DNA from 3 places in the Mycolicibacterium arcueilense genome. Region 3 is predicted to be linked to each of the others. Evidence: predicted binding sites of a transcription regulator. Region 3 holds the regulator's gene; each other region holds the start of a gene.

What was found. The regulator LexA, encoded in region 3, represses DNA repair genes until DNA is damaged. The targets are predictions, from matches to a motif close to CGAACANNTGTTCG.
Region 1: cofD (2-phospho-L-lactate transferase) is a predicted target of LexA. The motif match lies at 4,555-4,568, and genes of this name have one in related genera.
Region 2: AC4LGL_RS12775 (HNH endonuclease signature motif containing protein) is a predicted target of LexA. The motif match lies at 6,014-6,027, and genes of this name have one in related genera.

What each region holds. Positions count from the first base shown of each region.
Region 1 is NZ_JBZTYL010000007.1:741,772-751,416, reverse strand. Features, by position in the region: gene manA (mannose-6-phosphate isomerase, class I) at 1-482, opposite strand, end outside; gene AC4LGL_RS07855 (TobH protein) at 486-1,556, opposite strand; gene AC4LGL_RS07850 (phosphomannomutase/phosphoglucomutase) at 1,553-2,941, opposite strand; gene AC4LGL_RS07845 (DUF3499 domain-containing protein) at 3,059-3,478, opposite strand; gene AC4LGL_RS07840 (metallopeptidase family protein) at 3,610-4,032, shown strand; gene AC4LGL_RS07835 (WhiB family transcriptional regulator) at 4,076-4,480, opposite strand; gene cofD (2-phospho-L-lactate transferase) at 4,775-5,764, shown strand; gene AC4LGL_RS07825 (coenzyme F420-0:L-glutamate ligase) at 5,761-7,104, shown strand; gene AC4LGL_RS07820 (NUDIX hydrolase) at 7,101-7,649, shown strand; gene AC4LGL_RS07815 (DUF732 domain-containing protein) at 7,646-7,990, opposite strand; gene AC4LGL_RS07810 (hypothetical protein) at 8,153-9,502, shown strand; gene manB (mannose-1-phosphate guanylyltransferase ManB) at 9,550-9,645, opposite strand, start outside.
Region 2 is NZ_JBZTYL010000007.1:1,734,466-1,744,110, forward strand. Features, by position in the region: gene AC4LGL_RS12755 (M24 family metallopeptidase) at 27-1,112, shown strand; gene efp (elongation factor P) at 1,137-1,700, shown strand; gene nusB (transcription antitermination factor NusB) at 1,703-2,191, shown strand; gene AC4LGL_RS12770 (molybdopterin-dependent oxidoreductase) at 2,282-4,537, shown strand; gene AC4LGL_RS12775 (HNH endonuclease signature motif containing protein) at 4,534-6,009, opposite strand; gene AC4LGL_RS12780 (GntR family transcriptional regulator) at 6,320-7,045, shown strand; gene AC4LGL_RS12785 (4Fe-4S dicluster domain-containing protein) at 7,042-7,269, shown strand; gene AC4LGL_RS12790 (ABC transporter substrate-binding protein) at 7,280-8,710, shown strand; gene AC4LGL_RS12795 (ABC transporter permease) at 8,707-9,567, shown strand; gene AC4LGL_RS12800 (ABC transporter ATP-binding protein) at 9,564-9,645, shown strand, end outside.
Region 3 is NZ_JBZTYL010000007.1:1,530,912-1,540,556, forward strand. Features, by position in the region: gene AC4LGL_RS11705 (molybdopterin guanine dinucleotide-containing S/N-oxide reductase) at 1-1,007, opposite strand, end outside; gene AC4LGL_RS11710 (acyl-CoA dehydrogenase family protein) at 1,109-2,269, shown strand; gene AC4LGL_RS11715 (LGFP repeat-containing protein) at 2,458-4,761, shown strand; gene lexA (transcriptional repressor LexA) at 4,810-5,532, opposite strand; gene AC4LGL_RS11725 (LysM peptidoglycan-binding domain-containing protein) at 5,775-6,305, shown strand; gene nrdR (transcriptional regulator NrdR) at 6,470-6,925, shown strand; gene AC4LGL_RS11735 (PhzF family protein) at 6,927-7,604, opposite strand; gene AC4LGL_RS11740 (alpha/beta fold hydrolase) at 7,673-8,695, opposite strand; gene AC4LGL_RS11745 (proteasome assembly chaperone family protein) at 8,731-9,645, opposite strand, start outside.

The sequences.
Region 1 (9,645 bases), 790 kb from region 3:
AGCGCACGCATCAACTCGACCGTGCGGTCTACCGGGCGGAATCCGGCCAGCGCATCGAATTGCCCCAACGCAACCAACAATTCGGGCTTGTGGCTGCGGTCACGGTAATTGCGGACGGGTGAGGACACCGGGATGTCGAGCCGGTCCTCGCGGTCGAAGCCCTCCCTCGCCTGCGCGGCACTGGGATGGGCCTGCAACGACAACGGCTCGTCAGCGGCCAGCACCTTCACGAGGAAGGGCAGCGCATCGCCGAATCTGCCGATCGCCACGCTGCCCAGTTGCCCCTCGGGATCGTCCTGGACGGCCTGCAGAAGCGACTCTTCACCGTGTTCGGTCTGCAGCCACGCCGGGTCCTGCGGATGTGCGCCGAGCCACAGCTCGGCCTCCGGATGGATTGTCGGACTGGGCCTTCCGGTGAAATCAGCGATTGCAGTGCGCGAACCCCAGGCATAGGTCCGCACCGCTCCCCGTAGCAGATGCACGTCTTATCCTCGAACCAGTTTCAAATATACGGCCGTCATCTCCAAGCGGACAGCCAGAACCGCCAGTTGTTGTTCCGGACGCCCCACCGGCAGGGTCGTCCCAGCCTGGTCCGGCACATCCTCGGCACCGATCATCGCGATGTCGTCGAAGCCGCTGACCCTCGCCCCCACCAGTTGTCGTTCGGTATCGGTGATCAAGGCGAACGTACGCATGCGGCGCGGTAGCGGTCCGTCGATCTCCTCGTCGTGGAACAGTGACCGGGTCGCAGGGTGGGCGACCGCGCCGCTGCCGATCGCAGCGAGAACGTCGCCCAGCCCGGCGGCGGCCACCACTTCACCGGCCAGCCTCAACATCACCGTCGCTCCGTGCCGGGCCAGCGCCAGAGTGGCCGGATTGTCGCCGGCCAGCACGATTGCGTTGTCCGTCATCCGTTCGGCCAGGGTCTTGGCCGGGTTGGTGAACAGATCCCGTCCGGCACTGTTGCGAAGCGCCTCGGCATCCAATTCGTCGGCCAGCGCGGCCAGATCCACGCGCATGCCGTGATCCACCACGTGGAGTGCGGCCAGACCCGCGGCCAGGTATCGCGTCAGTCCGAAGTCGTCGGGAACCCACAGCCGGGGCGCCAACACCACCGCGCGTCCGGCCGCGACATCACGCAACGGGCCCTCGTGCGGGGCCACGATCAGCACCCGGGCACCGCGACGCACCCCGGTGGCCGCCGCGTTCACCAGAGCCGGATCGCCCGGATCGTCACCGGCCACGATCACCACGTCGAGTGCCCCCAGCCACGGCGGGGTCTCGGCGGCCACCACGATCGGGGCGGCGATCGATGCGCCGAGCGCGGCGGCCAGCATGGCGCCTGCATTCTCGGCAGCGCCGTGACCGGCGACCCAAATCACCGTCCGCGGAGGATGATCGGCGCGCAGCGGGTCGAGCAGTCCTTCGGCCACTGCCGCGGCCGTCGCCCGAACCTGGGCGCCCGCCATGGCCGCCGCCCGCAGCAGACCGTTGCGGTCGGCGGCCAGAAGTCCGTCACCGTCGTCCAGGTCGACCGCGGCGTCCACGGCGTTCACGGCACCGGCTCGCTCACCCCACGGATCTGTCCCGAAACTCTGTCGACGAGTGCGGCGACGTCCTCTGCAGTGCGCGCTTCCACATTCAGACGCAGCAACGGTTCGGTATTCGACGTGCGCAGGTTGAACCAGCTGCCATCGCCGAGATCGACGGTGACGCCGTCGAGGTGGTCGATGGACTGGATCGAGCCGGAGAACGACTTCAGCACGGCGTCGACGCAGGCCGGCGCATCGCTGACGGTGAAGTTGATCTCGCCGGAGGCCTCGTACCGCTGATAGTCAGCCATGAAGTCGGACAGCGGGCGATCCTGCTCCCCCAGGGCGGCCAACACGTGCAGCGCGGCGAGCATGCCGGAATCGGCACCCCAGAAATCACGGAAGTAGTAGTGCGCCGAGTGTTCCCCACCGAAGATGGCGCCGGTCTCTGCCATCAGTCCCTTGATGTAGGAATGCCCGACCCGGGACCGCACCGGAGTGCCGCCGCGCTCGATCACCAACTCGGGAACAGCGCGCGAGGTGATCAGATTGTGGATCACGGTGGCACCGATTTCCCGCTTGAGCTCACGGGCGGCCACCAGTGCGGTCACCGCCGAGGGCGACACCGGACGGCCGAGTTCGTCGACCACGAAGCAACGGTCGGCGTCACCGTCGAAGGCCAGGCCGATGTCGGCGCCGCTGGCCAGTACGTGGGCCTGCAGGTCGACGAGGTTGGCCGGATCCAGTGGGTTGGCCTCGTGATTGGGGAAGCTGCCGTCGAGTTCGAAGAACAACGGGAGAATCGTGGCCCCAGGGATCGGCCCGAGCACCGCAGGCGTGGTGTGGCCGGCCATTCCGTTGCCCGCATCGACTGCGATGCGCAGCGGACGCAGCCCGCTGAGATCGACCAGGGAGCGGAGAAACGTGCCGTAGTCCGCCAGCACATCGCGATCCGAGATCACGCCGGCCGGGCCGTCGTGGGTAGGCACCCCCGAAATCACCTCGTCGGAGATCGTGGACAGTCCCGTGTCCTTGCCTACCGGTTTGGCCCCGGCGCGGCACAGTTTGATCCCGTTGTAGGCGGCCGGGTTGTGGCTGGCGGTGAACATCGCTCCCGGGCAGTCCAACAGGCCCGAGGCGAAGTAGAGCTGATCGGTGGAGGCCAGCCCGATGCGGACCACGTCCAGGCCCTGGGCTGTCACACCGTCGGCGAATGCGGCGGCCAGCGTGGGCGAACTCTCTCGCATGTCATAGCCGATCACCACCTGTGCGGCACCTTCGGCGCGGACCAGGCGGGCGAACGCACCGGCGACGTCGGCCACGAACGCTTCGTCGATCTGGCTACCGACCAGACCACGGACGTCATAGGCCTTGATGACATCGTGAACAGCCGCCGCTGGCCTAGACATATAGCTCCTTGTGAAACGGGATCGTTGGCGCCAGCCTAACCGTCGGGCGGCGCCGACACGTTCACTACTCTTGGGCCGGGCGTCGTCTAATCAGGATCTAATCAGGGCTCGTCCGGGCTAGTTGTCGGGGTCCGGCAACACCCGCAGGTGCCCGCGACGGCGGCCGTTGCTCTCGGCGGGACGCGCCTGCGGCGCCATCACCGCATTGGACCCCACACCGGTGGAGGGATCGGAGAATCCGGCCACCACCCCACTGTGGGGAACCGCACCCGGCTGACCTTCCCGCACCGCGTCGGCGAGTGCCACGAGGTCGTCCTCGTCGGGGTGGGTGGGCAGCGGGCCGGCATGACGGACCAACTCCCAGCCTCGCGGCGCCGTGATGCGGCCGGCATGGCCGACGCAGAGGTCCCAGGAATGGGGTTCAGACACCGTGGCCAGGGGTCCGACCACCGCCGTGGAGTCGGAGTAGACAAAAGTCAACGTCGCCACGGCATAGTGCGGGCACCCGGGCCGGCAGCAGCGACGGGGAACATTCACGCAACAGAGATTACTTTGGACGGTCGCTGTGCGGTGCCGGACACGCGCAGCCGCCGGGTGCCCGATCCCGAACCGTTACGATCATCGCCGTGGCCCAGCGAAACTCATGGCGATCGCGTCGCGGCCGCGATATGCGCGGACCGCTGCTTCCGCGCTCGGTTCCCGGCTGGCGTAGCCGCGGCGAGCGGTTCGACATGGCCGTGCTGGAAGCCTATGAGCCGATCGAGCGTCGGTGGGCGGCGCGGATCAAAGAACTCGATGTCGCGGTGGATGAGATTCCGCGGATGTCCCCGAAAGATCCCGAGGGCGTGCAATGGCCGCCCGAGGTCATCGCCGACGGACCGATCGCGTTGGCGCGGTTGATACCGGCTGGGGTTGATGTCAGAGGAAATGCGACCCGGGCTCGAATTGTCTTGTTCCGCAAGCCCATCGAGCGCCGGGTCAAAGGATCCGATGAGCTAGCTGACCTGCTGCATGAAATCCTGGTGGCACAGGTGGCCACCTATCTGGGAGTTGAACCGTCAGTCATCGACCCGACGATCGACGACGACTGACGTCGAGCGCTACATCGTGCGATGAGCGCTCCGCCGGAGAGCGTCAGATGATGCCGCGTTTGAGGCGGCGACGCTCCCGTTCGGACAATCCTCCCCAGATGCCGAAACGCTCATCGTGCGCGAGCGCATACTCCAGGCAGGCATCCTTGACTTCGCAGCCCAGGCAGATGCGCTTGGCCTCGCGGGTAGACCCGCCCTTTTCCGGAAAGAACGCCTCCGGGTCGGTCTGTGCGCACAGCGCACGTTCCTGCCATTGGTCGTCTTCGTCTTCCGGATCAACATCAATGTGTTCGGGAACCGAACTCACCGGAACCAGACTCAGTTGAGGACGTCCGGCCGCCCCCAGCGGTGTCGGTCCCACGTTGATGTGCGGTGCGTTGTCTACCGAGCCGAGTAGCCGATCGTCAAACCGGACCACATGATCGAAATCGCCGCTCTCATAAGACATTATCCCCCGCCTCCTCACTCGGTCTCGTAGATCCTAAGTGGAGCCCCACTACTGCGATGTGCGGTCACCCCATTCGAACAGTTGATCGAATCTCGGTCCGCGACACCGGAATCGGTCACCAACCGGGAAATGACACATCTGTGATTACACACGTGTTAGCTGCCAGGGTCAAGCGCCAGAGCGCGATTTCATACCATCTCGTAATGTCAAATCGGCGCGTCGCGACATCGGCGTGTCCTGCCCGTGACGACGTCGTTTCCATCCGCACGCCCTCAACGCCTAGGGTCGGACGTTGTGAAGATCACCGTTCTGGTCGGCGGCGTCGGAGGCGCCCGGTTTTTGCTGGGGGTACAGCACCTGTTGGGCCTCGGCCAGTTCGCCGGGACCGACAGCAAGCATGAGCATGAACTCACCGCGATCGTGAACGTCGGTGACGACGCCTGGATGCACGGCGTCCGCATCTGCCCAGACCTCGACACCTGCATGTACACACTGGGTGGCGGTATCGATCCGGAGCGCGGCTGGGGCCATCGCAATGAAACGTGGCACGCCAAGGAAGAACTCGCTGCCTACGGTGTGCAACCCGACTGGTTCGGACTCGGCGACCGGGACCTGGCCACCCACCTGGTCCGCACCCAGATGCTGCGCGCCGGCTACCCGCTGTCGCAGGTCACCGAAGCACTGTGTAAGCGCTGGTCACCGGGTGCGCAGCTGCTGCCCGTCACCGACGACCGCAGCGAGACCCACGTGGTCATCACCGATCCCGAGGATGGGGAACGGCGGGCCATCCACTTCCAGGAGTGGTGGGTGCGTTACCGCGCACAGGTGCCCTCGCACAGCTTTGCGTTCGTCGGAGCGGAACAGGCAACCGCCGCGCCGGGCGTCACCGAGGCGATCGCCGACGCCGATGTGGTGTTGCTGGCGCCGTCGAATCCCGTCGTCAGTGTCGGACCGATCCTGCAGATTCCCGGTGTCCGCGGCGCGCTGCGCTCGACCAAGGCGCCGGTGGTCGGTTACTCCCCCATCATCAATGGAAAACCGTTGCGCGGCATGGCCGATGAGTGCCTGTCCATCATCGGTGTGGAATCCACCTCACAGGCCGTCGGCCGGCATTTCGGCGCCCGGTCGGGCACCGGAATCCTGGACGGCTGGCTGATACACGAGGGTGATGAGGCCGACATCGAGGGCGTTCAGGTGCGCGCGGTGCCGCTGCTGATGACAGACCCGTCGACCACCGCCGAGATGGTGCGGGCCGGCCTGGACGTGGCCGGCGTTCCACTGTGAACACCGAGCACGGATCAGCCGGTCGGGTCGAGATCCTGCCCGTACCAGGGCTTCCCGAGTTCCGGCCCGGAGACGACCTGGCCACCGTTCTCGCCGAAGCGGCACCTTGGCTGCGCGACGGTGATGTACTGGTGGTCACCAGTAAGGTCGTTTCCAAGTGCGAAGGCCGTATCGTCACCGCTCCTTCCGACCCGGAAGAGCGGGATACTCTGCGGCGCAAGCTGATCGACAGCGAGGCAGTTCGGGTTCTCGCCCGCAAGGGCCGGACGCTGATCACCGAGAACGCGATCGGACTGGTCCAGGCCGCTGCCGGAGTGGACGGCTCCAACGTGGACTCGAACGAGTTGGCGCTGCTCCCGGTCGATCCCGACGGCAGTGCACGGGCCCTGCGCGAAGGTCTGCGTGAGCGACTCGGCGTGACCGTCGCCGTCGTGATCACCGACACGATGGGCCGCGCCTGGCGCAACGGCCAGGCCGATTTCGCGATCGGCGCGTCCGGGCTCACCGTGCTGCACGGTTACGCGGGCGCACACGATCGGCACGGCAACGAGCTGCTGGTTACCGAGGTGGCCGTGGCCGACGAGATCGCCGCCGCGGCCGATCTGGTCAAGGGCAAGCTCACCGCGATCCCCGTCGCGGTGGTACGCGGGCTGGAACTGCCCGACGACGGGTCGAACGCCCGTACCCTGCTGCGCTCCGGCGAGGACGACCTGTTCTGGCTCGGCACGGCCGAGTCGATCGAGCTGGGACGTAGCCAGGCTCAGCTACTGCGCCGCTCGGTGCGCACATTCTCCGACGGACCGGTTGACCACGCGCTCATCGAAGCCGCCATCGGCGAGGCGCTCACCGCACCCGCCCCACACCACACCCGCCCGGTGCGGTTCGTCTGGGTGCAGGACGGCGCCACCCGCGTCCGGCTCCTGGATCGGATGAAAGACAAGTGGCGGGACGATCTGAGCGGCGACGGCCGAGATCCCGAGTCCGTCGAGCGGCGCCTGAACCGCGGCCAGATCCTGTACGACGCTCCGGAACTGGTAATTCCGTTCATGGTTCCCGACGGTGCCCACAGCTATCCCGACGAAGCCCGCACGCAGGCCGAACACACCATGTTCACCGTCGCCGTGGGCGCGGCGGTGCAGGCCCTGCTGGTGGCGCTGGCGGTGCGTGAGGTGGGCAGCTGCTGGATCGGATCCACGATCTTCGCCGCCGATCTGGTCCGTTCCGAGCTCGATCTCCCGCCGGATTGGGAGCCTCTGGGGGCCATCGCAATCGGTCACCCCGCCGATCCGCAGCCTCCGCGCGATCCGGTGCCCACCGACGGCCTGCTGGTCGTGAAGTGAGCGCCGAGAGCCTGCACGCCTCCGCCGTCGAGGTGTTGACGCATTGGCAGACAGCCGATCCCGGTCAGGACACGCTGCGACATGCGATGCTGTCATTTCTGGCAGCCCGTCCCGATGCCTGCCTCCGGGCGTGCGTGCCCGGCCACATCACCGCCTCGGCGCTGGTCATCGACCACACCGGCACCCAGACACTACTCACCCTGCATCCGCGCTTCGGCCGTTGGCTGCAACTCGGCGGGCATTGTGAGGAAACGGATTCCGACATTCGCGCCGCTGCTTTGCGCGAGGCCACCGAGGAGTCCGGGGTCACCGGGCTGACCATCGATCCACAGCTGGCGGCGCTACACGTGCACCCGGTGACGTGCTCGCTCGGGGTGTCGACCCGCCACCTAGACATGCAGTTCGTGGTACGGGCGCCGGCAGGTGCCGAGATCGCCTGCAGTGACGAGTCTTTGGACCTACGGTGGTGGCCGTTGGAGGCGCTGCCCGAGGGTACCGACTTCGGGTTGACCCAACTCGCCGGCACCGTGACGGGATCCGCCTAGCCCGGCGCCTGCGTGCAGTAGGCCCGGCGGGCAGCGCGCAACGCAACCGCGGCTTGATCCGGAGCGGCGCCGTACTGGCCCGCCATCTGATCGATCACTGCCTGTGCCGGCGTACCGGTGTACAACAGGCGACACATCTGCCGGCCCACCGTCAGCAACTGGTCGTCATCGCCGGGAAACACCCCGCGCGTGGCGTTGAGGTAGGTGTTGTCTTCCCCGGTCAGCGGGATGGGCCAGGCCGCCGCCTCGGGTGCGGTGATTCCCAGAACCCCTCCGAACACCAATAGCGCTGCTATCGGCGCGACCGCCCTGCGCCGCCGTCCGTTGAACACGTTGAACATGGCCCTCCCCCTTCGACCATCAAATCCTAAGGCTCGATGGCGACCGGCAAACACACTTTCCGGCGCCAGAGGCCGCCGAAGTTAGGTAGTCGACTACTCAAGCGCTGCTGGGCCCGATCTCCCTACCGTTGATAAGCCACGGAAATACGGGTGGGAGGCACCATGAGTCTGCAGATCGAATCCCCTGCCGAAAACTCCGCCGGCGGCAAGAATGGCGACGAGCCGCCGGAGCAGCAGACTTCGAAAGTCGAAACCCCGCTGGGTGTCCGCCCCCGGGTCACAGAGGCTCTGCTGCTCATCTGCCTGACTGTCCAGACCGCAGTAGTTCTCTGGCTCGCGGTCTGGGACGCCACGCTGACCCGTTCAGCCTGGGATCTGTTAGGTGCCGCACTGCTTCTCGGTATCGGGATCACATGCGCGCTCGCGATCGGCGCAATACTGAGAAAATCGTCGAGCGCTTTCCTCACGGCGATGACAAGCCAGATCTTCGTGGTCTGTCTGGCGGCGTACGTGTGGCTCGTCGACGAGCGCAGCCCCGTCCGGCAAGTGATCGGCATCACCGGGACGGCGCTGGTCTTCGGCGCGGTCGCTCTCTTCTGGATGGTCTACCTGGCCAGGTACACCCATGGAGCGATCAACCGGGGCGCGGTGGCAGTCGTCGCATTGTTCCCGGTGTTGGGCCTGGTCCAGTTCTGGCTGCAGTCGGACTACCTGCCGGCGCGTTCACTTCCCCTGGTCGATGTACAGGCCGAACTGACTCCAGTGGGTTCCTCGGGTTCGATCATCCACCTGTCCGCCAACCTCACCATCCATAATCGCAGTTCGGTAGCGGTCGACATCCCGGCGGGTGTCATGCGGGTAAGGGCATACCCGTTCGGGGTCCCGGAGGAGCCTGCGACCACCAATACGGTTGCCTCGTATCTGGATCCGGTGGGAAGCATGATCGGCGATTATCGCCAGATCCCGGTCCTGCCCAGCGACTCCAAGTTGCTGTATGCGGGCAGCATCGGCGCCGCTGGGAAGTTCCTGACGCCCGGGTCCACCACAGGTGCGCAGATGATCCTCGATATCAACCCGCAGACTGTGCGGTTGGTCCAGATGGGTGTCAGCATCGTCGCCGTGACCCGCCGCGCTGTGCAGGACACCCGGACCTGCTACGAACCCAAGAAGTCATACACCGAGGACATTGAAGCGTTCCTGAAAGAGGCACGCCGGCTGCATGATTGGGTGGGTGGTGGCCAGGCGCTCTGCACCGAGACGCAATTCGCGGCCAGGGGTGCGATCGAAGAACTGGTCTCCGACCACCCGGTGCTGAGGATCTCCACCGTGGTGGACCACCCCGTGTTCACCACGCCGATGTTGGTACCGCTTCTGGGCACCAAAACCTCTCTCGACGATCCTGCGGGCGGGATGGACGAGGCCGCCACCATCGAAACAGCTACGCCCTCAGGAATATTCGGCGCCGGCGCCGAATATGCACCTGCCGACTCCGACTTGCACAAAACGGGTTGAGCGCCACCGAGACTACGGTTTCTGACGCATTTCCGCCGATTCTCGTCTCAGACGTCGGTGGAGTACCGGATGCCGCCGTCGGGGATGGACACCCCGGGCCACACCCTGGCCCCGCGCAACAGTTCGCAGCGCGCACCGATGTC
Region 2 (9,645 bases), 200 kb from region 3:
CACTGTAGCGAGTAGCGTCACAGACCGTGACTATTTCCCAGCGCAGGGACCGGCTGCGGCGTCGACTGGCCGATTCGGGTCTGGACGCGATGTTGGTAACTGACCTGGTCAACGTGCGTTATCTGTCCGGATTCACCGGTTCGAACGCGGCCCTGCTGATACTCGCCGAGGATGTCGTGCCGGTGCTGGCCACCGATGGCCGCTACCGCACGCAGGCCGCGCAGCAGTCACCGGACGCCGAGGTGGTCATCGAGCGGGCGTGTGGGTCGCACCTGGCCGGGCGCGCCGCCCGCGCCGGCGCCCTGCGGCTGGGTTTCGAGAGCCATGTGGTGACGGTGGATGCTTACGCGGCCCTGAAGAAGGCGGCCGGCGACACGGTCGAGTGGATCCGCGCGGCGGGCACCGTGGAGGCGCTGCGTGAGGTCAAGGACGCCGGCGAGATTGCGATGCTGCGGTTGGCCTGCGAGGCCGCCGACGCGGCGCTGATGGACCTACTGGAGCGTGGTGGCCTGCGTCCCGGCCGCACCGAGCGCGAGGTGCGCAATGAGCTGGAGGCCCTGATGCTCGATCACGGCGCCGATGGCCCGTCGTTCGAGACGATCGTGGCGGCGGGCGTGAATTCCGCCATCCCGCACCACCGTCCCACGGATGCGGTGCTGGCTGCGGGCGACTTCGTGAAGATCGATTTCGGTGCGCTCGTCGCCGGCTACCACTCCGATATGACGCGCACGTTCGTCCTGGGCCCAGCCGCGGACTGGCAGCGCGACATCTATGAGCTGGTGGCCACCGCGCAGCGGGCCGGCCGCGAGGCACTTGCTCCTGGGGTTTCGCTGAGCTCGGTGGATGCGGCATCACGCCAGGTCATCGCCGATGCCGGCTACGGCGACAACTTCGGGCACGGACTCGGGCACGGCGTCGGACTGCAGATCCACGAAGCGCCCGGAATCAATGCCGCTGCCGCCGGTACACTGCTTGCTGGCTCTGCGGTCACCGTTGAGCCTGGTGTCTACTTGCCCGATCGCGGCGGTGTCCGGATCGAGGACACCCTGGTCGTCGGAGAGTCGGCACCCGACCTGCTTACCCGGTTCCCCAAGGAACTGGCCATTTTGTGACAAAAGCTTAGGAGCTACACCCTCATGGCATCGACTGCCGACTTCAAGAACGGGCTCGTCCTGCAGATCGACGGACAGCTGTGGCAGATCGTCGAATTCCAGCACGTCAAGCCGGGCAAGGGCCCGGCCTTCGTGCGGACGAAGCTGAAGAACGTGGTGTCCGGCAAGGTCGTCGACAAGACGTACAACGCCGGCGTCAAGGTGGAGACGGCCACCGTGGACCGGCGCGACGCCACCTACCTGTACCGCGACGGCAGCGACTTCGTCTTCATGGATTCCGAAGACTTCAACCAGCATCCGCTGTCCGAGGCGCTCGTCGGCCGGTTGGCCGACTTCCTGCTGGAGAGCCTGCCCGTGCAGATCGCGTTCCACGATGGTGTTCCGCTGTACCTGGAGCTTCCGGTGTCGGTCGAGCTCGAGGTGTCCCACACCGAGCCGGGCCTGCAGGGTGACCGCTCGAGCGCAGGCACCAAGCCCGCCACCATGGAGACCGGTGCCGAGATCCAGGTTCCGCTGTTCATCAACACCGGCGACAAGCTGAAGGTCGATACCCGCGACGGCAGCTACCTCGGCCGCGTGAATGGCTGAGCATGCCTGATCGCCGTGGCGACCGGGGCCGTCACCAGGCCCGCAAGCGCGCCGTCGACCTGTTGTTCGAGGCCGAGGCCCGCGGTCTGACGCCGGAGGCGGTGGCCGACGGCCGTGCCGCGCTGGCCGAGGACCAGCCCGACGTCACCCCGCTCAACCCCTACACGGTGTCGGTGGCGCGCGGCGTCACCGAGCACTCCGCGCACATCGACGATCTCATCTCGGCGCACCTGCAGGGATGGACGTTGGAGCGACTGCCCGCCGTGGACCGGGCCATCCTGCGGGTGGCCGTCTGGGAGCTGCTGCACGCCGAGGACGTTCCCGAGCCGGTGGCCGTCGACGAAGCCGTCGAGCTCGCCAAAGAGCTGTCCACCGATGAGTCACCTGGCTTCGTCAACGGTGTTCTGGGCCAGGTGATGCTGGTGACCCCGCAGATCCGGGCTGCCGCCGCGGCCGTGCAGGGCGCGGCTCAGGATCGCCCCGACCAGTAGTACCTGTCCCGAACAACGGGATACCGGTGTCGTTCGGTGCCACGATGTTGTTACGTGTGTGGTCACACGTAACAACATCGGAGGCCGCTGATGGGACACGAGCCGAGAAGTATCGCGGATATCGGCGAGGACGGCCTGCATCTCCACGCCTGCCCGCTGTGTGAGGCGATGTGCGGCTTGGAGATTCAGGTCGCCGACGGCAAGGTGGCGAGCGTTCGGCCCAACAAGGCCGACCAGTGGAGCGCGGGGCACATCTGCCCGAAAGGCGCGTCGCTGGCCGCGCTGCACGACGACCCTGACCGGATCCGCCGGCCCATGATCAAGGTCGACGGCGAATGGCACGAGGTCGACTGGGACACCGCGTTCCGCCGCTGCACCGAACTGCTCGCGCCCGTGATCGAGAAGTACGGCATCGGCGCGGTCGCGGCCTACACCGGCAACCCACTGGCGCACTCGTTCTCGCTGTCGCGCTACTCGGCGGTCCTGCTGGGCCTGTCCGGGATGCCGATCACCTACTCGCCCGGGACCATCGACCAGTGGCCGAAGAATCTGTCGTCGCATCTGATGTACGGCAGCTGGTGGGCATTCCCGACCCCGGACATCCAGCGCACCGATCTGCTGGTGGTCATGGGCGCCAACCCCGCGGCGTCACAGGGATCGTTGCTGGCCGCGCCTGACGTGATGGGCATCATCGGCGGTATTCGCAAGCGCGGCAAGGTGATCGTCATCGACCCGGTGCGCACCGCCACTGCCGCCAAGGCCGATGAGTGGCTGCCGATCACGCCCGGCACCGATGCGGCACTGCTGCTCGGAATCGTCCACACCGTGTTCGACGAGGGCCTGGTCAACCTCGGCGACCTGGAGCGTCACCTCGACGGGGTATCGACGCTGCAACAGGTGGTGGCCGCATGGTCACCCGAAAGAGTCTCTGCCGCAACGGGTATCGCTGCAGAGCGGATTCGCGGTCTGGCCCGGGAACTGGCCGGCACACCGCGCGCGGTGGTCTACGGCCGGATCGGTACCTGCAACCAGGAGTTCGGCAGCCTGGCCAGCTGGCTGGTGGATGTGGTCAACATCGTCACCGGCCACTTCGACACCCCGGGCGGCTCGATGTTCGCCACTCCGACCGCGTGGACCGTCACCAGCCAGCCGATCCCGGGCCTGGAGGACGGGGCGCCGAACTTCGGCCGGTACCGCACCCGCGTACGCGGGGCCAAAGAGGTGATGGGGCAGGTGCCGGTGTCGTGCATGCTCGAAGAGATCGTCACTCCCGGCGAAGGGCAACTCAAGGCGCTGATCACGGTGGCCGGCAACCCGGTGCTGTCCACTCCGGGCGGCGACAAGCTCGACGAGGCGCTGCCGCAGCTCGATGCGATGATCTCGGTGGATCTGTGGCTCAACGAGACAACCAAGCACGCCGATGTCATCCTGCCCGGTTCCTCGGCACTGGAGCAGCCCCATTCCGCCGATCTGCTGCTGGGCGCGGCGATCAACAGCTTCGCGCGCTACTCGCCGCCGGTGTTCCATCGCGAAGACCCAGACGCTCCCGAGGAATGGGAGATCCTCATCCGGTTGACCGGGTTGTGCACCGGCACTGCGGCCGAGGACGTCGACGTCGCCGCGCTCGACGACGGTTGGTTCGACTACCTGTGCTTCACCCAGGGGCTCGACGGCGCCGAGGTCCGCAAGCACTACGAGCACGGCGGGCCGGAACGCATGCTCGATCTGACGCTGCGGACCGCCGCGTTCGGCGACCGGTACGGCGAGAACCCGGACGGCCTGACATTGGAGAAGCTCAAGGCTCATCCGGACGGCATCAACTTCGGCCCGATGGTGCCACGGGTGCCCGAGGTGCTCGGCACCTCCGACAAGAAGATCCGGATCGCGCCGCAGTACCTGCTCGACGACCTGCCCCGGCTGGCCGAGCGACTGGATCGCGGCTCCGATGATCTGGTGCTGGTCAGCCGGCGGCATCTGCGGTCCAACAATTCCTGGCTGCACAACGTCGGCTCGCTGATGAAGGGCCGAGACCGGTGCACCCTGCTGATGCACAGCCGCGACGCGGCCGAGCGCGGTATCGCCGACGGCGATGACGCAGAAGTGGCGTCGACCGCAGGCAAGATCGTCGTGCCCGTCGAGGTGACCGACGCGATCAAACCCGGTGTGGTGTCGATGCCGCACGGTTGGGGACACGGCCAGCCCGGCACCCGGCTCGGTGTCGCCAACGCCGCACCCGGGGTGAACACCAACATCCTGTCGCTTCCGGACTTCATCGACGAGCCGTCCGGAAACGGCGCACTCAACGGAATCCCGGTGACAGTCAGCCGGACGCTGGTTCACGGCTAGGGCTCCGGAGGAACCAATAGTTCCTCGGGGTGGAAGTGGTGATTGAGGTTGCCTTGCCCCGTGTCCATCAGGGGCGGGGGATGCCAGTGAATGCGACCGGTATCTGGATCGACGCTGGTGGTCCAGCCGAGCCCGACCAGACGGTTGTCAGGGCCGCAGGTCAGGGCGAGGGCAGGGGCGTCGGTGCGTCCGCCGTGTTGCCAGTCGGCTTTGGCGTGGTGCGCCTCGCAGTAGTCCGCCGGGGCGGTGCAACCCGGGCGGGTGCATCCGCGGTCTCGGTTGTAGAGCAGAAGGCGTTGGGCTTTGGTGGCCAACCGTTTCGTGCGGGCCATGTACAGGGGCTCTGCGGTGTGGTGTTCGTAGACGGTGAGGTAGTGAAAGCTGTGCGATGCCAATCGGATGAGTTCTGTCATCGGCATCCAGATGCCCGCCCCGGTGACGGCGATTCCGGCGCCGGCCTCCAATTCAGCCAGGGTCGTGGAGACCACCACGGTGACCGGGAGTCCGCCGTGCTGGCCGAGCCGTTTGGACATCAGTAGTTCGCGCAGCGCCACTTTGAGTGCGTCGTGGTTGCGTTGAGCCTGGGTCCGGGTGTCGCGGCAGGCTGCTTCCTGCTGTGCCTGTTGCTGTGCTGGCGAGGCCTCGGTAGCCGTCGTCTCGGGCCCGGCCTCAACGTCAGCGGCTTCGCCGTCAGGGGCGTCGGGAATGTCGAGCGGGTTGGGTGACGGGTTGTGGAGTGGCTCAGGGTCATTGGGGTTGTTGATGCCGGGTGCGCCCCAAACGCCGGTGACCGTGGTCAGGTAGGCAGCGGTCTCGGGGTCCAGCCAACCCTGGACGTGAACCAACCCGTCGGCGTCCTGTTTGCCGATGCGCAGCCCACGCAGGTGGGCTGCGACGTCGGGACTATCGCCGTCCTGGTTGAGCAGATACAGCAGTTTGTCGGCAGCGGCCTTCAGGGTTTCGGGAGTGTCACGGGTCGCCGTGGCCACCAGGTCCGACTCGATCTGGGCGAGTTCGGCTGGGCCGACGTACTTTTCCGCTTCCACCACCGTATGGCTGATGATCGTGACGTGTTCGGTGTTGATCGACCCTGACCGCAGCGCCTCCGCGCATGCGGGCAGCATCGGCTCCAGCACCTCGCCGGTGAGGCCATATCGCGGCCCGAGGTCGGCGGCCGCGGCCACTCTGCGTGACGCTTCCTTGCGACTGATCCGCATCCGGGTGGCAAGGACGTCAGTCCATGACTTTCCACCGATCTCCCGTGGACCGGTCAGGGCCATCAGCGCCGACTGGATGCGGTGATCGACCGTCGCCTGCGCGCGAGCCTGCCGCTCGCGCTCGGACTGGATAGCCAGTAACTCCGCAGTGTCGAACCCAGTGAAATCAACATCGACAAGCGTCGTGGTCGCGGCCAGGTGGTCGGCCAGCGCGGTCTGTACCGCGCCCCGGTTCTGCGCGAACCCGACCTTCATGATTCGAACACTAGTTCGAGTGACCGACAAGAAACCGCTGTTTGGGGCGGACGGGGCCAAAGTGACCAAAGTTTTTTCAGACAGGCCCAGCGGACCCAAACGACGTTTCAATCATCGCGATTTGTAAATTCTCCTCGCGGTCGAGGTGGCGCAATGCGAGCCGCGACGGCGGTTTCGCCAGGTACCGGACGTCGGCTGGCGGCGCAATCAGTTAACCTGCGCAAACGGCAGATTCGCCGCACTGCGACACCCCTGAATCGCCGCTTACCGTGAGTGCGTGTCGTCGCAGCCCGAAGTCCATCCCGTATCGCTGCCGAGTCGCCGTGCGCGCGCCGATCAGGCCCGCCAGGTGGCCGACGTTCTGCGCCACCAGATCTACGAAGGCACCTACGACCGGGCGCTGCCGTCCGAGGCGGAACTGGCTGCCGAGTTCTTCGTTTCCCGCAACACCATTCGTGAAGCCCTGGCCGTCCTCAAGAACGAGGGCCTGATCGACCGGGGCACCAAGGTCGGCACGCATGTGGCGGCCAGAAAATACGATCACGGCCTCGACGCGTTGGTAGGACTGAAGGAAACGTTCAAGGACTACGGCGACGTTCGCAACGAAGTGAGGGCCGTTCAGCGGCTGTCGGCCCCGCCTGCAGTGGCCCGCAAGCTGGCGCTCGAACCCGGTGCCCAGGTCGTCTTCATCGAGCGCCTGCGCTATCTCGCCGACCTTCCGGTGTCGCTGGATCTGACCTACCTGGCTCCCGAGATCGGTGAGCAGGTGATCGACCATCCGCTGGAGAGCAACGATATCTTCGCGCTCATCGAACGAGTCAGCGGGCGCCGTCTGGGCGGGGCAAGCCTTGCCCTGGAAGCGGTTTCGGCTGACGCACACACGGCCGCGATGTTGCAGGTGCCCGCCGGATCGGCCCTGTTGATGTCGGAACGGCTGACCAGTCTGGATGACGGCACACCCGTCGACCTGGAGTACATCAGGATGCGTGGTGACCGAATCACCATGCGAGGCAACCTTGTTAGGAGAGACGCATGACACTGGTCAATCAGCGCGCCGATGTCCCGGTGACCATCGACGAATCCCTGTGTATCGAGGGCTGCACATTGTGCGTCGACGTGTGTCCGCTGGATTCGCTGGCCATCAATCCCGAGAACGGCAAGGCCTTCATGCACGTCGACGAGTGCTGGTACTGCGGGCCCTGCGCGGCTCGCTGTCCCACCGGCGCCGTCACCGTCAACATGCCCTATCTCATCCGCTAGAGGACCCGATGTGAAAACAGCCCTGATCGCCCTCACTGCCGGCCTCACGCTCGTGACCGCCGGTTGCTCCCTGGACTCGGCGACGAAGTCGGCCGATACCGTCGACGTCGTCGTCGGCTACCAGTCCAAGACCATCAACACGGTGACCGCCGGAACGTTGTTGCGCGCCCAGGGATACCTGGAGCGTCGGTTGGCCGACATCACCACCCGCACCGGCACCAAGTACAACGTGACGTGGCAGGACTACGACACCGGAGCACCGATCACCGCGCAGATGGTCGCCGAGAAGATCGACATCGGGTCCATGGGTGACTACCCGATGCTCATCAACGGGTCCAAGACGCAGGCCAACGAACGCGCCAAGACCGAGATCGTCTCGGTCACCGGGTACAACCCGAAAGGTGCGCTGAACATGGTTGTGGTGGCGCCGGATTCACCGGCGAAGTCGTTGACCGATCTGGCCGGCAAGAAGGTCTCGGCCAGCGTCGGATCGGCGGGCCACGGCATGTTGGTGCAGGCCCTCGGCAAGGCCGGCGTCGACGCCAAGACCGGTGTGGAGGTGCTCAACCAGCAGCCTCAGGTCGGCGCCTCCTCGCTGGAATCAGGTCAGGTTCAGGCACTCTCACAGTTCGTCGCCTGGCCCGGGCTGTTGGTCCAGCAGGGCAAGGCCAAACTGCTCTACGACGGAGCCGAGCTGAACTACCCGACCTTGCACGGAGTGGTGGTGCGCCGGGCGTATGCGGCCGACCACCCGGAGGTGCTCGACGCGTTCCTGCAGGCACAACTGGATGCCACCGACTTCCTCAACAGCAAGCCTTTGGAGGCGGCCCGCCTCGTCGCCGAGGGCAGTGGGCTGCCGCAGGAGGTCGTCTACCTGTACAACGGGCCGGGCGGAACCTCGTTCGACACCACGCTCAAGCCGTCGCTGGTCGACGCACTCAAAGGCGATGTGCCCTACCTGAAGTCGATCGACAACTTCGCCGACCTCGACGTCACCGGTTTCGTGCAGGATGCACCGTTGCGGGCGGCGTTCGCGACGCGTGGTCAGGACTACGACAAGGCGCTGGGGTCGAACGTCAACCCCTCGGCGTTGAGCGGCACCGATCCGGTGTGCCACACCGCTGTCGACAATCCCGCCACCGCGGGCGAACTGTGGCTCGACGGGTCTGATGCCACTACGGCGGCCGCGACGCCGGTCTGCCTGCTCAAGGCGATCCGACAGGCAGAGGGCGAGGGCAAGAAGGTCCGCGCCGCCTACATCTCCGACGCCGAACTGGGTACGCGGTGGTTCGCCGACAAGGCGGTGTGGGTGCGCCTGCCGGAGTCGGGCGCCGAAGGCTACCTGCCCTTCGGTACCCAGGCAGGCGCCGAACGTTATGCCGCAGCGCATCCCGGCGCGGCGATCGTCGATTACCGGCAAGCGCTGGCAGGTGCGGTGTGACCACCACCGATGCCGCGCCGGCCGCAGTCAGCGACCCGCCGGTCGCGCCGGAAGCCCGTAGCACCCGCCGCCCGCCGTCAGTCTGGCGGCATCGTCTGATCCGCCTGACGTCGGTGGTGGGGGCCATCGTGCTGTGGCAGCTGTTGACAGCCAACGACGTGCGGTTCGGGCTGCGGTTCGACACGCTGCCCACGGTCACCGAAATCACTGCGGCCCTGGTGAACCGGCTCGGCACCCCGGAGTACTGGCTGGACCTCGGCCAGTCGCTGATCCGGATCCTCACCGGATTCGGAATCGCCGCGGTGATCGGGGTGATCACAGGAATCCTGCTGGGGCGCACCGCCCTGTTCGCCGACATCTTCGGTCCGCTCACGGAACTGGCCCGGCCGATCCCGGCGATTGCCATTGTGCCGGTGGCCATCCTGTTGTTTCCCAGCGATGAGGCGGGGATCGTGTTCATCACGTTCCTGGCGGCCTACTTCCCGATCATGGTCAGCGTCCGGCATGCGGTGCGTGCGCTTCCGACCATCTGGGAGGACTCGGTCCGCACGCTGGGTGGTGGTCGGCTCGACGTGCTCCGCCAGGTGGTGCTGCCCGGCATCCTGCCGGGACTGTTCGGCGGGCTCTCGGTCGGTATGGGCGTGGCCTGGATCTGTGTCATCTCGGCCGAGATGATCTCGGGCCGCCTCGGTGTGGGTTACCGCACCTGGCAGGCGTACACGGTGCTGAACTACCCCGACGTGTTCGTCGGCATCATCACGATCGGTGTGCTCGGCTTCCTGACCGCCGCGGCGGTCGAGCTGATCGGCCGTCGGGCCACCCGTTGGCTGCCACGCGGTGAGGAGAGCGTGCGATGACCACAACGCTTGCCGGCACGGGACTGCGCCTGCAGCTCGACGGAATCACGTTGTCCTACACCGGCGCCCCGGTGATCG
Region 3 (9,645 bases):
AGGGTCAGGCCCATCCACGGCGCCTGCTCGCCGTGCCGGATCCGCTGCAGCGACCAGCTGACGGTGACCAGGGTGCGGGAGGCGGCCATCTGCCTCGCCAGGTCCGCGAGCTCGCCGGCGGGCAGGCCGCTGAGCGCCGACGCCCATTGCGGGCTCTTGGCGATACCGTCGTCGTGGCCCAACAGGTAGCGCTCGAACCGCTGGTATCCGCTGCAGTGCGTGTCGAGGAAGTCGAGGTCGGCCAGGCCCTCAGTGGCCAGCACGTAGGCCAGGGCGAGCATCACTGCCACATCGGTGCCAGGGACGGGGGCCAGCCATCGGCAGTCGCCGTCGACGTCGTCACGAAGCGGGCTCAGCGACACGATCTTTCCGCCGCGCTCACGCATCCGGCGCAGCGCGTCGCGGGCCGGATGTGCCGTGGTGCCACCGTGATTGATGCCGGTGTTCTTCAGTGCGAGTCCGCCGAAGCACACCAGCAGATCGGTGTGCTCGCTGATGATCTCCCAGTCGGTGGAGCGCTTGAACAGGTCGTCGTGAGTACCGACCACCCGGGGCATGATCACCCCGGTCGCGCCCAGGCTATAGGAATGGCGGGAAGACGTATAGCCGCCGAGCATTTTCAGAAAGCGGTGCACCTGGCTCTGGGCGTGGTGGAAGCGTCCGGCGCTGGCCCAGCCGTAGGAGCCGCCGTAGATCGCCTCGTTGCCGTAGGTGTGGACGACCCGGCGCAGCTCCTCGGCCAGCAACTCGAAGAGCTCATCCCAGGAGACCGCGACGTACTCGTCGGCGCCCCGTTCGGTACTGGGGCCGGGGCCGTCGCGCAGCCAGCCGCGTCGCACTGCGGGCCCGGCGATACGGGAGCGGTGCCGGATCGAGCCTGCGAGGTTGCCGAGCAACGGTGAGGGGTCAGCGTCACCGTCCATCGGGGTGACGGCCGCGATGTCGCCGTCCGCGACGTTCGCGGTGAAGGCGCCCCAGTGCGCGAGGCTCATGGGGGACCGGGGCATGAGCAGAGTTTACGGGCGGTACCCACCCTCCCCAGGGCTGACCAACCACCCGGTTGGTATAGGTTGGCCCCAAATCAGTAACCAGTACCGGAGGTCACACCATGGGCAGTGTTGTGAAGTACGACCGCACGTTGTTCGAGCCCGAGCACGACTTGTTCCGCGAGTCGTACCGGGCGTTTCTGGACAAGCATGTCGCGCCCTTCCACGACCAGTGGGAGAAGGACAAGATCGTCGACCGCGGGGTCTGGCTGGAGGCGGGTAAGCAGGGCTTTCTCGGGATGGCGGTGCCCGAGGAGTACGGCGGCGGCGGTAACGACGACTTCCGGTACAACACGATCGTCTGTGAGGAGACCGTCGCCGGTCGCTTCAGCGGCATCGGCTTCAGCCTGCACAACGACGTCGTCGCGCCGTATCTGCTCCGGCTGGCCAATGAGGAGCAGAAGCAGCGGTGGCTGCCCAAGTTCTGCACGGGCGAATTGATCACGGCGATCGCAATGACCGAACCGGGCACCGGTAGCGACCTGCAGGGCATCAAGACCCGCGCGGTGCGCGACGGTGACCACTACGTCCTCAACGGGTCCAAGACCTTCATCACCAACGGCATCAACTCCGATCTGGTGATCGTCGTTGCCCAAACCGACCCTGAGAAGGGTGCTCTCGGCTTCTCCCTGCTGGTGGTGGAGCGCGGTATGGAGGGCTTCGAGCGGGGCCGGCACCTGGACAAGATCGGTCTGGAGGCCCAGGACACCGCCGAGCTGTCGTTCACCGACGTCAAGGTTCCCGTCGAGAACCTGCTCGGCGAGGAGGGGCAGGGTTTCGTCTATCTGATGCAGAACCTGCCGCAGGAACGCATCTCGATCGCCATCATGGCCGCCGCGGCGATGGAGGCGGTGCTGGAGCAGACCGTGCAGTACACCAAGGAGCGCAAGGCGTTCGGCAAGCCCATCGGCAGCTTCCAGAACAGCCGGTTCCTGCTGGCCGAACTGGCCACCGAGGCCACCGTGGTCCGGATGATGGTCGACGAGTTCATTCGGTTGCACCTCGACGAGAAGCTCACCGTGGAGCAGGCGGCGATGGCCAAGTGGTACTCGACCGAGAAGCAGGTGGAGCTCATCGACCGCTGCCTGCAGCTGCACGGCGGCTACGGCTACATGCGTGAGTACCCGGTTGCGCGGGCCTACCTGGATGCCCGAGTGCAGACCATCTACGGCGGCACCACCGAGATCATGAAGGAGATCATCGGTCGCGGGCTGGGTGTCTAGCGGGCCGATCGGCCCCCGATTTATCCGGTACTCGTCCAAAAAAGCCCAAATCTGGGTCTTCGGACCCAGATATTGGGCCTTTTTTGGTCATGATCGGCCACGTTAGTTGGTTATCGTCACGTGCTGACGCAAAGTTGTCCGGGCGGGACATTTCTAAGGAAACTTTGCCGAACGAGCGGGGAGGGCGCATGACTAGGCCGGGAGCGAGGCTGAACGCGGCCGTGTGGCGGTTGGCGGTCGGCCTGCTCGCACTCGTAGTCGCTGCTTTGGTGGTGCCGGCGGTGGCTTCGGCCACCCCGGAGTCGGATGCCGACGCCGCGGTCACGGCCGCCTGGGAGGCCAACGGTGGGGACGGCGGCCCGCTCGGGCCGCGGCAGGGCGGCGTGTACGCGGTGGGTTCTGGCTTCGCGCAGAACTTCTCCGGCGGCAAGATGTTCTTCACCCCGGCAACCGGCGCGCACTTCATGCAGGGCGCAATCCTGGACAAGTACGAGTCGCTGGGCGGCCCGGCCGACGGCGACATGGGATTTCCCACCATCGACGAGGGCGCCGGACGTGCCGCGGACAGCCGCAACTCGACCTTGAGTGCGCCTGACAACCCGGTCATCTTCTGGACTCCGTCCACCGGTGCCCGGGTGGTGCGGGGCGCCATCAACGCCGCATGGGACAAGCTCGGCGGCTCCGCGGGAGTACTGGGCGTCCCCGCCGACGACGAGACGTTCGACGGCGACGTGATCTCCCAGAAGTTCACCGGCGGCGAGATCTCCTGGAACCGCAAGACCAAGGCGTTCACCACGGTGCCGCCGGAACTGGCCGATCAGCTGGCCGGTCTGGACGTACCGTCGGACCCCGCCTCGGCGATCGCCGCTGCGCGTCGCGAGGCGGGCGGGGTGATGGGACCGCTGGGAGCCAAGGACGGCGACCAGTATCCAATCGGCGACGGTGGATTCGGCCAGAAGTACGCCGGCGGCAAGATCTTCTACAGCCCGGCCACCGGGGCCAATGCCATCACCGGCCAGCTGCTCGAAAAGTATGAAAGCGTCGGTGGCCCGGAAGGCGATCTGGGCTTCCCGACCGCAAGCGAGGCCGAGGGCGGGTTGGGTCCCAATAGCCGGATCAGCACTTTCGCGGCGGCTGACAACCCCGTCATCTTCTGGACCCCCGACTACGGCGCGGTGATCGTGCGGGGCGCGATGAACGCGGCCTGGGAGAAGCTCGGTGGGGCCAAGGGCGCGCTGGGCGCCCCGATGGCCGACCAGACCGAAGACGGCGGTGTCATCAGCCAGCGGTTCAGCGGGGGAGCGATCTCGTGGGACCGCGACGCCGACAAGTTCACCACCGAGCCGTCGAAACTCGCCTCCGAGCTGAGCGGACTGCAGGTTCCCGGACTCGGGCAGACCCCGGCGGCCGGACCGCAGCCCTCCGACACCGACAGCAAGAAGCCGTTCTCCTGGCATTGGAGCTGGTGGTGGCTGATCGCGGTGATCCCGGTCGTGCTGCTCGCCGGGTTGATCGTCGGTGCCGCACTGTGGCACCGTCGCCGCGCCGGTGGCGATGACGACTTCGACCACGATCCGTTCGACGACGACTACGACGGCGGACCGGGAGATTCGTCCTACGACGAGGGTCGATATGACGACGCGCGCTACGGCTCGCGTGGGTACGACCACGATGAGTACCGCGATGGCGGTGGCTCCGACGCGGCCAACGGCTACGGCCCGAGCGCTGCGTACGGCGACGCCGCGACGGCGCGGTTCGCCGGCCCGGGCGAGGAATCTTCAGGCGCGGCGTCTCCGTACGACGGCCCCACCGATATCGCCATTCCGGTCAGCCAGTGGGCCGCTCCGCACGGATCGGCCAGTGGTTACGGGGTGCCGGGCGAGGAGGAGGAACCGCCGGAGGATTCCTCGCAGTTGGTCGGGGAGCAGGGCTTCGACGACTATGACGACGATGACGACTTCGAAGACGACTATGAAGATGACGACTTCGAGGACGACGACTTCGGCGACGAGGATCTCGATACGCCGATCGACGCCGAATTCGAGGAGGTCGCCGAGGGCGACGATGTCGACGACATCGAAGCGGAACTCGTGGACGAGGACCTGGTGGATACCGGGTCAATGCCCGGTCCGGTGGGCGGAGTGCGTGAGGCACAGGGTTTCGCAGGGCTGAGCGGCCTGGCGGTCCCGAGCGATCAGGACAACGTCGACACCGCGCCGACCCGCGTCATCACCGAGGCCGAGGCATACAGCAGCGAGGCGCACAGCGGGCGCCACGCCGCCATCGAACTCGACGAGATACCGACTGCCACCGCTATCCATCTGCCGTTGGACGATCCCCACCGTGCGCCGGAGGGCTATCCGATCAAGGCGGACACGAAGTCCGGACGGTACTGGGCGCCCGACAGTAGCGAGTACGACGACGCAGTGGCCGAGATCTGGTTCGCCAGTGAGGAATTCGCCCGCACGAACGGGTTCGTGCGCACGGACTGAGGGCTGTGGGGCTCGGCAGCCGTCAGGTGAGGCCGGGCCCTCGTCCGGTCAGATCTTGCGGATCACGGTGACGACCTTGCCGAGCACCGCTGCGTCGTTGCCCGGGATCGGGTCGTATGCCGGGTTGTGCGGCATCAGCCAGACCTGACCGCGGGTCCGCTTGAACGTCTTGACGGTGGCCTCGCCGTCGATCATGGCTGCCACGATGTCGCCGTTGTCGGCCACGCTCTGCTGGCGTACCACCACCCAGTCGCCGTCACAGATGGCCGCATCGACCATCGAGTCGCCGACAACCTTGAGCAGGAACAGTGAGCCCTCGCCGACCAATTCGCGGGGCAGCGGGAAGACGTCCTCGACGGCCTGCTCGGCCAGGATGGGGCCGCCCGCGGCGATACGGCCGAGCACCGGCACGAACGTCGGCTCGGGGAGCGCGTCGGAGCCGGCCACGTCGGTGGACACCAGTGCGGCGGCCGTCGGATCGTCGGCGGCGCGCACGTCGACAGCGCGCGGGCGGTTGGGATCGCGGCGCAGGTAGCCCTTGCGTTCCAGGGTGCGCAACTGGTGGGCGACCGACGAGGTCGAGGTCAATCCGACCGCATCGCCGATCTCGCGGATGCTGGGCGGGTAGCCGCGAGTGGTCACCGACGCGCGGATCACGTCGAGAATGGTGCGTTGCCGGTCGGTGAGGCCGCCCTCGGCCCGGCGTGGACCCGCGCCGTCCGATCCGGCCGGGCTTTCCGTGTTGCCGTCCCTGCTGCGGTCGTCGCTCATGGGGCCGAATGTAGTCCCTGATCGAACATTAATCAAACATGTGTTCGACGCGTGTTGTGGGCGTGTCTGCTGGTGGGGCGCATGGGGCGGCGGTTCGTGCTCGTGCGCGGGGTTCGTGGCCGGAACTTGTCGGTGCCCTGTTCTATCGTTTGGCAACAGTTCGATCACATGTTCTATCAATCGAACACCTGAGCGAGTATGTTCGAACACAAGAGCGAAAGAGTCCACCGAAAGGCAGTCAGATGGCGATCATCGATATCCCCGCCGATAGCCGTTCCCGCGCTGTTCGGGCCGTGCCCCAGTCCTCACCGCAGCGGGCCCGCTGCGCCGCAGGCGCCAGGGGCAGCGCCACCTTCGGTACCGGTGTGGCCCGGCCGGTACGCCGGGTGCAGCGGGCGCAGCGCCCGGGCCGTGCCCGCCCCGCCGCCGGTGCGGTCCACTACCGCGGAACCGGTGTGCTGATGTCGCGGGCGTCGCACCGCAGCCGGCCCATCACGCCGCTGACCACGGTGTTACTGGCCCTGGTCGCCGCCGGTATCACGGTGTGGCTCGGCCTGGTGGCCCAACTCGGTGGGGTGATGGGGGCCGAGAGCCCGCAGCCGGCGGAACTCGCGGTGGTCCAGGTGAAGTCCGGGGAGTCGCTGCAGCAGGTGGCACGCCGGGTTGCCCCGGATGCTCCGGTGGCCCGGGTCGTCGAGCAGATTCGTGACCTCAACCAACTCGACTCTGCCGCGGTCGACGCCGGGCAGACACTGCTCGCACCGGTTGGCTGAGCAGCGCAATGTCCGCTGAAACGTCCTGGCAGGCAGCATCACTGGCCGGTGTCGGCGTGAGCACCTACATGCCACTGGACCCGGCGGTGAGTCTGCCGAGGGCATCGCGGGTACGCTCAAGGGCGCTCGAACTAGTTGTCCGGCGGCATGACGAAGGAGCGGTAATGCATTGTCCGTTCTGTCGTCATCCTGATTCGCGTGTCGTCGATTCCCGCGAGACCGACGAGGGGCAGGCCATCCGGCGCCGGCGGTCGTGCCCGGAGTGCGGACGTCGGTTCACCACTGTGGAGACCGCGGTGCTGGCCGTGGTGAAGCGCAGCGGGGTGACCGAGCCGTTCAGTCGGGAGAAGGTCATCCGCGGAGTGCGCCGGTCCTGTCAGGGCAGGCAGGTCGACGACGATGCGCTCAATGTCTTGGCGCAGAAGGTCGAGGACGCGGTCCGCGGCCTCGGCACGCCGGAGATCCCCAGCAATGAGGTCGGCCTGGCGATCCTCGGACCGCTCCGCGAACTGGACGAGGTCGCCTACCTGAGGTTCGCCTCGGTGTACCGGTCATTCTCCTCCGCCGAGGACTTCGAGCGCGAAATCGAAGCCCTGCGGGCGCATCGCGCCGAGGCGTAGCTCAGTCGAGTTGGGTTGTGCCGTCGTTGACGACGCGGCCGGCCAGACGTACCCAGCCCTCCGGACTCCAGCGGGTCTCGATCACCGAACCCTTTCCCTGGAGGATCGTGAGATCCCGGCTGAGATAGTCGGTCATCCGTACTGCCGCCGACCCCGTGGCCTCGTCTTCGGGAATCCCGAGATGCGAGGCGAAGGATCGGGATCGCAACGTGCCGTGCGCTTCGTCGCTCCAGGCCCACAGGTAGGCGTCATCGAAATCGTCAGGGTCGGCGGCGAGCACCTCGTCGACCGTGGCCAGGTCATAGATGGCGAATTCCGGGGCCCATTCCGAGCGGGCATTGACGATGGCGCGATCGTCGTCGTACTCGACGGGAAGGATCCCGGCGGGCACCCGCAATGTGTTGACCGGCAACCCCTTTTCGCGCAGCCACCACGATGCGCCGACCGTGGGATGTCCTGCGAACGGCAGTTCGGCGACCGGTGTGAAGATGTGGGCACTGGCGGACTTACCGCCCGGCTGCGGAAGATCGATGAATACCGTTTCGCTGTAACCCAATTCGGTGGCGATCCGCTGACGGTCGGCGGGGGCGACGTTGCTGTTGTCGACCACGCCGAGCGGATTGCCGTGCTTGCCCTCGGAGTCGGTGAACACACGCAAAACAGTGACGTCGATGGCCATAGACCGATGCTACGTCGCGGCCCGCGCCGTCCGGGAGGGCCGCTCGGGGAACCTCGTGGGGGAGCAGGTCAGGTGGCGCTGCGCTCGTCGGCGTCCATTGCGTCGAGCACCGCGATCTGAGTGTCGAACGGCCCGCTCATCGTCGCCTCGGTCCGGCCGCTGCGCAGCAGGCTGCGGAGCCGGTCCTGGTCGTACACCGACGGTTCGGTCGTGTCGATGAAGCGTTCGACCACCTCGACGAAGCGGTCGGGATCGTCGTGGAACGGAAAATGCCCGGATCCGGAGAAAATCTCCAACTGGGAACCGGGCATTGCGGCGTGCGCCATGTGCGCGTGGCTGACGGGGATGACCGAATCGCTTTCACCCCAGACCAACTGGACCGGCACCGATTCGGTCAAATAACAGCGGTCCAGCATGGTCACCACCTGGCCGCGCCAGTCCACGACGGCGCGCAGGGTCCGGGCGAACGCCGACGATGCCGTCGGCTCCGGCAGATCCGCGAGGATACGCAGCATGTCCGGGATGTCGCGGCCGAGACCGGTTGAGCCCAATACGGTGCCCGCGGCCCGACCGGCCAGTTGCAACGCCGGCAGCACCAGGGGCAGTCGCAGCAGGGCCAGCGCCTCACTGCCCATCGGGAGCGAGGCCACCCGCAGAGCCACGTTGACATCCTTGGTGACGCCACCGGAGCCCACGAGGATCAGCCGATCCACCAACTGCGGGAACTGGTAGGCGAACTGCATCGCCACGCCACCGCCGAGTGAATGTCCGACCACGGTCACCCGATCGATGTCGAGCACGCTGAGTAGGTCGCGCATGCCGTTGGCGTACGCCGCGACCGAATAGTCCGCACGCGGCTTGTCGGAGCTGCCGTGGCCGAGCAGATCCGGAGCGATCACGGTGAACCGTTGTGCCAGCGCCGATTGCACGGTGTGCCAGGTGGTCGAGTTGTCACCGATGCCGTGGATCAGCAGGATCGCCGGACCGGATCCGGCCACCCGGAAGGCCCGTCGGTATCCGTGGATCGTGCGGTATTCGAGCGTCGGGGTGAGCTCGCGGACGGTCCGCAGATGGGGCTTGCGTTCGGTCATGCTGGTCAACCTCGCCCTCGCCCGGTGTCGGGCTGCTATGAGTGGTTGTCGCCGTTCGGGAAGCCGTCGCCGAAGCCGTCCCGCCCGTCTTTGTACCTGTCGTCCTTGTGCTTGTCACCGGTCTGCTGGGCGAGGAACCGTTCGAACTCGGCTCCCAGCTCATCACCGCTGGGCAGTTCCTCATCCCGCGCCAGCAGAGACCGATTCTCCTGTGCGGCAACGAACGCATCGTACTGGCGCTCCAACCCGGTCACCACCTGAGCCACCTCTTCGCTGGCCTCTACCTGCTCGTTGATCTTGCTGTAGACCTCGGCTCCGGCCTCGGAAAGTTTCTCCAACGGCAGTTGTAGCGAACCGGTCCGGGCGACCTCGGCCAGTAGCGCCTCGGCAGCCGGCGGATAGGCCGTCTGGGCCAGGTAGTGCGGGACGTGCACGGTGTACCCCACCACCTCGTGCCCATGCTGGGCCATGCGGAACTCCAGCAGGTTGGAGACGCTCGCCGGAACCTGGACTTCGCCGACCCACGGGGTGTGGTCGGCGATCAGCTCCTTGTCGTTCGCGTGCGCGGTGAGCATGACGGGGCGCGTGTGGGGCACCGCCATCGGGATGGTGCCGAGGCCGATCACCTGGCGGACCCCGAGCTGTTCGGCGAGCAGCCGCACCGCGGTGATGAACCGCTCCCACCGCAGGTCCGGCTCCAGGCCGGCCAGCAGCAGGAACGGCGTGCCCACGCCGTCGTGCAGCGCGTACAGGTTCAGCTCGGGTTCGTCGTAGCTGGTGAAATGGTCGGTCTTGAATGTCATCAGCGGCCGGCGCGACCGGTAGTCGAGCAGCTCGTCGATGGCGAAGGAGGCCACCAGCTCGGTGTCGAGCGTGTCCTTGAGATGCTCGGCGGCCAGGCGGATCGCGTGGCCGGCATCGGAGAAACCCTCCAGCGCGTGGATCAGCAC